Regions from separate parts of the Paenibacillus sp. PL2-23 genome, predicted to be linked through region 2. Evidence: riboswitches for the same ligand, from Rfam matches in the RefSeq annotation. Region 2 holds a riboswitch; the other holds the start of a gene.
What was found. A riboswitch is a leader RNA that binds a small molecule or an ion and turns the genes downstream of it on or off. The one in region 2 is predicted to bind cyclic di-GMP.

Region 1 (5,484 bases), 1.6 Mb from region 2:
TAGCGAGCCAGCTGAAATTCGACCGCGTGTATGAGAACAGCCTGGATGCCGTGAGCGACCGCGACTTCATCCTGGAGTTTCTGTCGCATGCCTCGATTATAATGATGCATCTCTCGCGCCTGAGCGAGGAGCTGATCCTTTGGTCCAGCACGGAGTTCCGCTTCGTGGAGCTGGACGATGCGTTCTGCACGGGCAGCAGCATTATGCCGCAGAAGAAGAACCCCGACGTGCCGGAGCTTGTCCGGGGCAAGACGGGCCGCGTCTATGGCAATCTTGTCGGTTTGCTGACGGTTCTGAAGTCGCTGCCGCTGGCGTACAACAAGGACATGCAGGAGGACAAGGAAGGCATGTTCGACACGGTGAAGACGATGCAGGGCGCGCTTCAGCTGTTCGCTCCGATGATCGCCACGATGAAGGTGAACAAGGAGCAGATGCGCCAAGCGGTCAACCAGGATTTCTCCAACGCGACCGACATCGCCGACTTCCTCGTCGGCAAGGGACTGCCGTTCCGCCAGGCGCATGAGGTGATCGGCAAGACGGTGCTGTACTGCATTGAGCAGAACAAGTACCTGCTGGACCTGACGCTCGACGAGTTCAAGCAGTTCTCCAGCCTGTTCGACGACCGTATCTACGCGGTGCTTCAGCCGGAGCAGGTTGTGAATGCCCGCAACGTCTACGGCGGCACAGCGAAGGAGCAGGTCGAAGCGGCTATCGGCCGTGCCGATGTAACGCTCGCGGAGACGGCGGCTTGGGTAGCGGAATATTTGGAACGAAGCAGATAATAAGTAGGGCGGATCTCCTTGCGGGGGGTCCGTCTTTTTTTAAAATATAAGAAAGTATAAGTTTCCTCTATACTGGGCTTATATTTCAACGCGAAACGTTTGCTGCTCCGCCAAAGGACGGCGCAGCTGTTTACGCTTGATCCAGAATTTATAAATTTACACCTTATCTGAGCTTAGAATTGTCGCCAGGCTATATTTTCTCATTGTCAAATTTTCCCGAAGCATGTATACTCATTTGTGGTAATAGATGGATTGCAAAAACGAATATATGAGGATAAAGCACTAGTGAAGTGCTTGACCAAAGGCAAACTCGTACGAAAGTCGGGGACGCAAAGCCACGGGTCTTACGTCATGGATGACATGAACAGACAGCCGGGTTGCTCAAGTATATTTGCTATTGCTTTTTTTTATTGCCTGCAGATGAGAGAGGGGTAGAGAGACATGAGAAGTAGAGTTGTGAGATTCAGAGAAGCGGCCATTGCGGGTATGGGGATGTGGAGCAAGGCTCTAAAAGGCCTCGTGATCGCCAGCATGCTGGGAGGCTTGACGCTTTCGTACGGACAGGAAGCTTATGCGGATAGCGTTTATACCTACAAGGACGAGGCAGCTTCGTTCAAGATTAACGGGAGCCAGGTTCGAATGAGCGGGGAGCACGTGGTCTGGCGAGGAAGAGGGGCGGACGGCTCTGGTCCGGCTGGGCAAATCCATTATGGCAACATGAGAAGCGGACTAACGGTAGCCGTTACCAGCCATGGCAATCCCACCGACACGCCCTCCATCGGGGTAAACACACGCGGGGAAGCGATTGTTGTGTGGGTGGACAGGAGAGATTTCGCTAACGGAACGGGCGATATGAACTGGGATATCTACAGCTACAATACAATAACGAAAATCGAAACCAAATTAAATACGACAGTCGCCCTGCACCGGGCGCCTCTAATCGACGGGAGCTATATTGTCTGGCAGACGAATCCGAGATACGACATGCATCTATACAACATGGAGAGCAGAACATTGACAGAGCTGGGGAGAGGCAGAGATCCGGTAATCTCTAACGGGCTCATCGTCTATAAAGGGGCGGAGGACGGAGATCTGTATGAGTATAAGATTGCCGACGGTACGCATCGGAAGATATTGGACTTGCCCTATTCGCAGTTTGTAGACCGTTTTGTATTTAACGGCGAGCAGATTCTGTGGAAGCAAAGGGATCAGAACCGCAATATCAAATACACGTTTATGGACTTAAGCGCAAGCAACCCGCAGCCTGTTGATCTGACCGCGCCGGTCAAGCCGGAGGTTGAATATAGCCATATGAGCATTTCAAGCGGGAAGGCGGTCTGGATGGAGGAATCCGGCGGAGCGACATTCATGAAAGGCGCTGATCTGAGCAGCGGGGATGTCTTCAGCCTTGGCGCGGCAAGACCTCAGGATTTAATCGGATTCAATGGAAATGAGCTGACGATCATCAAGGATGGCAGTCTGGTGAACCGAATAATCGTCGAGACGGAAGTTGGCACAGGCCAGCCGTCGTTACCGGCAGTCCCGCCTTCGAAGAATACGGATTCCGGCCAGCAGCCGCAAAGCATCGTGATTGGCCCCGACGGCGGCCAAATAACGGCTGGCGAAGCGGCAGGGCTCTCATTCGGGCTTGGGACCTTCAAGGCGGATACAAGCGTGACGCTGGAGAACCACTCGGAAGCCGAGCTACGGACGAAAGGCAAGCAGGTGAAAGGCATGGTCTGGGCGGGAGCGGCCTGGAAGTGGACGGCGGAAGCGGAGCTTATGAAGCCGGCGACATTCACCATCGCGCTGGAGCGTCCTGTGACGACTGCCGATCAGGCTAGCCAAATGGGCATGTATCGTTATGACGAACAGGGCGACAATTGGGTCTACGCAGGCGGAACGGCGGATTCCGCATGGCGGATGGTCAGCGCCAGTGTGAAGCAGCCGGGATTATACGCTCTCTTCGCCTATGAGCCTTCATTCCCGGATATGAATGGCCACTGGGCGAAACGGGAAGTGGAGGTGCTGGCCGCCAGATGGATTGTAAATGGCATGGCAACCGGCAGCTTCGAGCCGAAGCAGTCTGTGACGCGCGCCCAATTCGCCAAAATGCTGGTTCAGGCGGCAGGGCTTGCTGAAGAGACAGCGGGAACGGGAACGTTCAAGGACGTGCCGTCCGGGCACTGGGCGGCTCCATGGATCGAACAGGCGGCTGCGGCGGGATGGATCAGAGGCTACGAAGGCGGCTTGTTCAAGCCCAATGCGGAAGTTACGCGCGAGCAAATGATGGTCATGCTGGCGAATGCTGCTGAGCTCAAGCAAGAAGCGTCCGGCAATGCGCTTGCCGGTTATGCCGATGCCGGTCAGGTGAGCCCTTGGGCTAGGCTTTCGATCGAAGCGGTTATCAAGAGCGGGATCGTGCAAGGCGGCGGGGGCAGGCTTCATCCTGGAGCTACGAGCACGCGTGCGGAAGCTGCCGCGGTCATCTATAGATGGCTGGCCATGAAGGGAGAGGTGTTCAGTGGATAACGTTGTTCGACGCAAGATGATACCAGGCTGGGGGCAAATCGGAAAGTTTCTGCTGGCATTCCTTGTGCTTCTCGGGGGGCTTCCGCTGCTTCCGGGCATGAATCCTGAGAGGGCGCATGCGGCAACATCGCTCCAGGTCGATCGTGCCAAATTCAGCTCAGTGTACGGCGGACGGACCTCGGTTAGCTTCAGCTTCGACAACCCGGACCCCGATTCTGAGACGCAAGAGTTCCATGATACAGAGATTACGCTGGAGAGAAACGGATCGACTGTGAGCGTGCTAAGCAGCAGACCGTACAAGACGATAGAGACGCATATCTTGGACTGGGATGGCAAGGTGAACGGCAAGCCAGCGGAGGAGGGCAGCTACACGATCCGGGTTACGCCCACCCGTTTTGCGCAATTTGGGAACACGGGCATCGTCGACGTCGTAAATCCGGACCCGCCGGCTCCGACCGGGGTGGAGATTGTCCCGGACACGGATACTCATATGAGCCGGGAGCATACAATCAGGGGGATAGCGGAGATTGGAACGACGGTTGAGCTTCGGATGAAGCGCATTCGAAGAGTTGGAGACAATACGACCTACGATGATGGCGCCGTTGAGACGCTGATGGACAACATTGAAGTGAAGCCAAGAGCATCGGACTGGGCGCGTGCGATACCGATAGATGCCTCGTACTTCACGGACTTTGAGGCTTTGACCGATCAAGACCCGGAGCTATTTGTTGGGGAGTGGGAAGTGAAGGTGTCGCTTCCCGCCTATGAAATCGCAGAAATCCAGGCGTTTGCCACACGGGAATTTGACGGGAAAAGCTCGGACGGTTCGGAAACGCTAAGTGTCCTGCGTTATGAAGCGCCGGACTGGAATGTGAACTGGGCCGTTGTGTCGAGCTATTATTACAATATCATCGAGAAAGAAGCGATAGTCTCTGGAATCGGCAAAATCGCTGGTTTTAACGGATTCCCCGTCGAGGATTGCAACGGGCAGGTGTGTTACGGCCCTATTCAAGAAGGGGTGAATCTGCTAATCCAGGACCCCAAGCAGGCCGGGGAGATTACGCTCGCGGACAGCGCGCGAATTGACGAAGAATATGCGAATCGCAACGGACACCCACTCCCGGAGGCCTTCGACCCGGTCAACCTGGCGACGGGCGACTTCGTGTTCAGGCATACGAATATCAGTGTACAGGCGGTCATGCCGCTTGAGCTGACGCTGACCTATCATAGCCGAAGCCGTAATGACGGCGACTTCGGCGTCGGCTGGCATCATTCGTATGAGCGGAAGCTGGAGTTCCGGGAGGGCGGCGTTATCTATGCGGTATCCCCGGAAGGAGCGAGCCATCGCTTTGAACCGGCCGAGGGCGGTCTTTATACAGGACCGGACGGATTGTACGATACACTCACGAGACATGCCGACGGCACCTATACGCAGCAAACGCCGCAGCGGTGGTCGTACGTTTACCGCAGAGACGGCAAGCTGTATCGCATGGTCGATCCGAACGGCAATTTCGTCCAGCTATCGTACCTGGGCAGCTTGTTGACCGGGGTGAGCACCAACGGGGCCAGCCTGACGTTCGATTACGGAGCGGGAGGCAAGGTCGTGCGCGTTACCGACCATACCGGACGATACACGGCCTACGAATATGACGCGGTCAATCATGATTTGACGGCGATGATTTTGCCTGACGGTGCAAGAATTGGATATCAATACGACGACAAGCACCGCTTGACGGAAATTTCCAATCCGAATGAGACCATGTCGCTGCTGAACGAATATGACGATTTGGACCGCGTCGTGAGCCAGCGGGATTTTGCCGGGGTATGGGGCGGCATTGCATACTTTCCGGAGGAGATGCGAACCGTCACGACCGATGCGCTTGGGCGGGAGACCATCTATAGCTACGACGAGCGTTATCGGAAGACGGGGATGGCTTATCCGGACGGGACGAGCGAGCAATTCCTCTATGACAGGCATGACAATCTGATCGAGATGACCGACCGCAGGGGCAACGTATGGCATTATACATATGACGGCAGCGGCAACCTGATCCGGGCGAAGGACCCGGAAGGACATCAGACAGAAATTCGGTATAACGCTCTTAACCTGCCTGTGGAGATTGTTGATCCGCTTGGCCATACAACGACACTTGCGTATGACGGCAAAGGC
Region 2 (5,484 bases):
CCCATTCGGGAGCATTCCAGCGTATAGCTGGTGTGATAATCGCCGTAGCCTCGATGTCCGACATATGGCGTTTCGTCCGGCTCCAGATCAACCAGCTTAAGATCCGAGGCCCGCTTCACCAGGAACAGGCTGGTAGAGTATGGCGTCTGGCCGAGCTTCTGGAAATCGAAGCAAAGCGAGTCCGCCAAATGCAGGTGCCTCATTCTCTCCTGTATGGCCGCAAGCGCGGCTAGCGTCTCCTCGCCGATCGCCAGTGGATTGCCCGCAAAGTCGTAATGATTAAAAAACGCAAAAAATCCACCCAGTGCCGAGTCCGCATGAATATGCGGCTTCCGGATGCTGTGTTGCGCCGCTATCTCCTCAGAGGCTTCTACGATCTCCGCGAGATTGTCAATGCCCATCGCGTCCGTCGTCGCCGTTGACGCAACGACGTAGATGGGAACCCCTCCCCGGCGGATGACTTGCTCCATCTTCTCCTTAAGATCGCGCACGTCCATGGAGCTGTCCTCCCGCGTTCGGACCTTCACCAGATTGTTGGTGCCGAGACCGGTCGCCTCCATCGACTTGAACAAGCTGTAATGCGCCGCTTCGGAACAGAAGGCATACAGATTATGCGGGACGCCCGCCTTCTTGATGGAAGGATCATGCTTGTTGATGGCGATACGCAGCCCTGTAAAGATTGCGCCCTGACCGCCCCAGGTGGTATAGCCGCCGCTCTCCGAGGGCGTATAGCCGACAAGCTCCGACATCATCGCGACGACTCGGACCTCCGCCTCAGCGCCGGCCGGCCCATACACATCCCACAGGTTATTGCCGTTAACCGCGAATGCGGCCAGCATGCCCAGAATGCCGGGTGTGCTCGCCATAGGGAGAATATTCGTCAAAAAATATTTGGTGTGATACGGATGGCCATGCAGCAGCTTCAACAGCTCTTCATTCACTTGTTCAAGCGGTCTGCCGGCGACGGGAATGCGGCTTTCGGCCGTCAGCTCCCGGTAAAAATGACTACCTCGGTCCTTTTCTCCTTTCAGATAGACGGATTCCGGGTCCTTAAGCGCATCGACTCCTTCCATAAGCTGCTTCACTAGGCCCATAAATTGCTCTCTCTGCTGCAAGTTGCCGTCGTCGCTGGGAAATAAGGCACGGATATTCAGTTGGTTCATTCTCTCTACCTCTCTCCTGTTTAATCTCTCTTTGTTTATATAGGCAAAGAGGCGCGCCTAATATTGTTCATAGGCGCGCCTCTGCTTACATCTGCAGCTGGCTGACATTTCCCCTGATTGGAAGTAGTCCCTATAGCTTTGCGTCTCGCGCCTTTCGACGGATTTGCCATGTATCAAATTGTGCAAGGTGCCTACATGTTCTAGCAACTTTTGACAGCAAGTAGGAACATTCTACTACTTCGGCTTTCGATTATCAATAGATTAAATGAGTGGAAATTGTTAAGTCCTCGAAACGATCATGAATTTGTCACAAATAACAGGCTCGCAATGAAATAGACGCCTCAAGCACTCCCATGCGGGCGGCCGCATATGATACACCTGAAGCGCAGGGGGACGTCTATCCTACCCCGTTAGGAGCGCATCGTTCAATACTAGCAAGGAGTGAATGTATATGTCCTTTTTCCCTCCGTTTGGCCCTCCGGGCGGCGGCGGATTCCCGCCTTTCCTGCCGCCGGGTCCAACTCCGCCATTGGGACCGCCGCCTGGTCCTCCGGGCTCGCCCATGCAGCCGGGTGCCGGCTTGCAGGCTCCAACCGCCCCTCCTCCCCAATTCGTACCGCAGCAGCCGCAGACGGCAGCCTTTGCGGTTGACCCTGGCGGCATCCGCAGATGCTTGTTCCGCAACACGTACATTTGGCTCAGCAACGGCAATCAATTCTGGTATTTCCCCGTATTCGTCGGCCGCCACTCCGTCGCTGGCTTCCAGTGGAACGGCTTCTTCTGGATGTATGCGGGATACGATCTAAGACGAATCGAGTCGTTTACTTGCTTCTAAATCGTGTCTGACAACCCCTTTAATAGTCTCGGCGTTCTCAGAACATACATCCTTTTCTCACTCCTCTTCCCGCAGCGTGTCATGGCATCCGCCATGATGCGCTGCTTTGGCGTTCCCCCATGCTCCCGGAATTCCTGGAATAAAGTGTTGACAGCTCCACTGATAATGATTATCATAATAATCGTTGAGAATTATTATCAAAATTTGCAGAAGCATTAGGGGGAACACATCATGCTTAACCGAAACAGACGATCATTCGTAACGATTATCTCGCTTATTCTTATCCTCGCGTTAGCCGCTTGCGGCAATAACACGAATAACGGGAATAGCGGCAACGCCGCAGGCACAGCTTCGCCTGCCGCTTCCGAGACGGCTCCGGAGGCAACTGCTGCCAATGAGGAACGCGTGATTCAGCACGCCCTCGGGGAAACACCCATTACCGGAATCCCGCAAAAAATTGTTGTCCTGGAATGGACATATGCCGAAGACCTGCTTGCGCTGGGCGTGCAGCCAGCCGGCGTTGCCGATATCGACAATATGAAGAAATGGATGAAAACGCCTGTTGAGCTGGCTGCAGACGTCCAGGACGTAGGAACTCGTCAGGAGCCCAATCTGGAGACGATTACAGCGCTTGAGCCTGACCTCATTATCGGCGTGACGTTCCGTCATGAAGCCATTAAGGATCAGCTTAGCGCTATCGCTCCGACCATCATGTTCAACCCTTACCCGGCTGAGGGAAGCGGCGATCAGTACCAAGAGATGGTCGATACGTTCAATACAATCGCGACTGTTGTAGACAAGACGGAGGAAGCGGAGGCAGTGCTGGCCGATCTGCAGAAAGCGTATGACGACGCCAAAGCAAAAATCGTCGCTGCAGGCAAAGACGGTCAGCCGATCGTTCTGGCCATGCCGCTTGTGAACCAAAACGCCGTATCGTTCCGGATTTCCACAGATAATGCGCTGGCGATTAAAGTATTGGAGCATATCGGACTGACTAACGCTTATCAATCGGAGCAATTCGAGGTATATGGCTTCGCTACCAAGGACATTGAGGCGTTCCCGCCGCTGCAGGACGCAGACTTCCTGCACATTACAATGGAAGAAGCGGCAACGGACATGCTGAGCAAAAACGCAGTATGGAACGGTCTGCGCTTCGTCCAGGACAATCGCGCTTACGCGCTTGGAGGAGACACCTGGCCGTACGGCGGCCCTCATTCCGCCAAGATGCTGGCTGAACGCGTAGCCTCTGTGCTGAGCGGTGAATAATGACACCGGCATATTCGAATAGTCCGGCCCGTTCCGCCAATGGCGGAACGGGCTGGAAGCCTTTTGCGGTGCTGCTGGGCGGTGTACTGCTGCTTGCCATTCTGACCTTTATCAGCTTGACGCAAGGACTGTCACGCATATCGGCAGGAACTGTGCTGGAGGCTATCCTATCCCCTCAGGCAATTACTGAACATCAGATCATTAACGGCGTAAGACTGCCCCGCACTGTTATGGCGCTCCTATCCGGAGCCGCTTTGGCGGTTGCGGGCGCTCTTATGCAAAGCGTCACCCGCAATCCGCTGGCCTCGGAGACGACGCTTGGCGTTAATGCGGGGGCTTATCTAGTTGTTGTGCTGGGAACGATTTTTTGGCCGGGCTTGCTGTATGCATACGCTTTCCCGATGGCGGTTCTAGGCGGCGCGGCCGCAGCGCTGGCGGTATTCGGAATGGGCGGCGGCCGCAAGGGCACGCCGATACGCATTGCGCTGTCTGGCATGATTATTACGCTCGTGCTGTCTTCCGTCACAAGCGCGCTTCTGCTGCTGTTCGAGGAAAGCACGCAAGGCTTGTTCATCTGGGGCTCCGGCACGCTCCTGCAGAACGACTGGAGCGGCGTACGCTTCGCATGGCCGTGGATTATTGGCGGTCTGGCGCTTATCATGCTGGCGGTTCGCCATCTCGACCTGCTTGCCTTCTCGGAGGAGACGGCGCGTTCCCTCGGACATCATGTCGCGCGCACTCGCATGCTAGCAATGGCCATAGCGATTACGCTGGCCTGCGTCAGCGTCAGTATCGTTGGACCCATCGGCTTTATTGGACTAATTGCCCCTCATATCGTGAAGCTGTCCGGCATTACCCGGCATGGCTGGCTGCTGCCCTTGAGCGCGCTCTGGGGAGCCGCCATTCTCATCGGAGCCGACACGGTGGCGCGAATGTTCGCGCGCAGCGCCATTGGCGATCTGCCTGCCGGCGCCATTACGGCGTTGATTGGCGCACCGTGGATCATCTGGTTGGCGCTGAAGTCCTCCAAAGCCTTCGGCGCTGGGGGTTCCTCGCAGAACGTCTCCATGTATGTGGGCTCGCTTGGCCGCAAGCTGTCTTATCCGGTGCTCGTCAGCCTCTTCTCCGCTGCGCTGATAGCGGTATGTCTGGCCGCGCTTGGAAGCGGCAGCAACGCGATGTCTCTGCAGGAGGTTGTTGCAGCCTTAGCAGGCAACGGAACAGCGCTGGATGAGAAGGTCATATGGAATATTCGCCTGCCGCGGCTGCTTACTGCACTGCTGGCGGGAGTTGCCCTTGCGGCCAGCGGCAGCCTGATGCAGAGCTCGCTGCGCAATCCAATGGCTGATCCCCATATTGTAGGAGTCAGCGGCGGAGCTGGGGTTGGCGCATTGGCGATGATCGTCTTGTTCTCGCAAGCCGATTGGATTCCGCTAGGCGCCTTTGTCGGAGGGCTTGCCGCCGCTGGCATCGTCTATGCGCTCGCTTGGAGGCGCGGCTTGAATCCCATCGTGCTCGTCTTGATCGGGATCGCGGTGGCATCGGCAGCTTCCGCCGTCATCACGATGCTGGTCATTCACGCCAAGCTAACGCTGGCGCCCGCTCTGGCCTGGCTGGCAGGCAGCACTTATGCCCGCGGCTGGCCGGAGTTCAATCAGCTGCTGCCCATCGTTGCTCTGCTTGTGCCGCTGGGCTGGTGGCTAGGCAAGCGAGTCGATCTGCTGTCGTTCCATGACAGCAGCGCTCAAGGGCTTGGCCTTGCCGTCCGGCGAACCCGGCTGCTGACCGGCCTGCTCTCCGTCCTGCTGGCCTCCGTCGCGGCCTCCGTCGTTGGAGCGATCGGCTTTATCGGTCTGCTCGCCCCTCATGCGGCCCGCATGCTGGCAGGACCGCATCATCGCCGCTCCATGCTGCTTGGTCTGTTGTTCGGCGGAACGCTGCTTGTCGGCGCAGACTGGATCGGCCGTATTCTGATCGCGCCGAAGGAAATCCCGTCCGGCATCGTAGTGGCGCTGCTGGGCGCGCCGTATTTGCTGTATTTGATGGTGCGCTCCGCTCGGTCGGGCAAATAAGCTGCAGAACATAAGGAAACCGCCATGCCCTGACTGCGCAGTCAGGACATGGCGGTTTCGCTTTTGGCGCTGGCTATCGCTCTTCTAGCAGCGTTACGATAAGATGAACGGCTGCCGCCCGGTTGGCGTTATTCAGCGGAGCAAATCT

Region 1: another riboswitch for cyclic di-GMP. It lies ahead of AB1S56_RS23140 (S-layer homology domain-containing protein); the one in region 2 lies ahead of AB1S56_RS15710 (pyridoxal-dependent decarboxylase).

The regions. Positions count from the first base shown of each region.
Region 1 covers NZ_CP162129.1:5,214,241-5,219,724, reverse strand. Annotated here, with positions in the region: gene argH (argininosuccinate lyase) at 1-782, shown strand, start outside; cyclic di-GMP riboswitch class I at 1,076-1,167, shown strand; gene AB1S56_RS23140 (S-layer homology domain-containing protein) at 1,224-3,314, shown strand; gene AB1S56_RS23135 (DUF6531 domain-containing protein) at 3,307-5,484, shown strand, end outside.
Region 2 covers NZ_CP162129.1:3,567,414-3,572,897, forward strand. Annotated here, with positions in the region: gene AB1S56_RS15710 (pyridoxal-dependent decarboxylase) at 1-1,163, opposite strand, end outside; cyclic di-GMP riboswitch class I at 1,253-1,341, opposite strand; gene AB1S56_RS15715 (collagen-like protein) at 1,615-1,998, shown strand; gene AB1S56_RS15720 (iron-siderophore ABC transporter substrate-binding protein) at 2,230-3,264, shown strand; gene fhuB (Fe(3+)-hydroxamate ABC transporter permease FhuB) at 3,264-5,336, shown strand; gene AB1S56_RS15730 (S-layer homology domain-containing protein) at 5,410-5,484, opposite strand, start outside.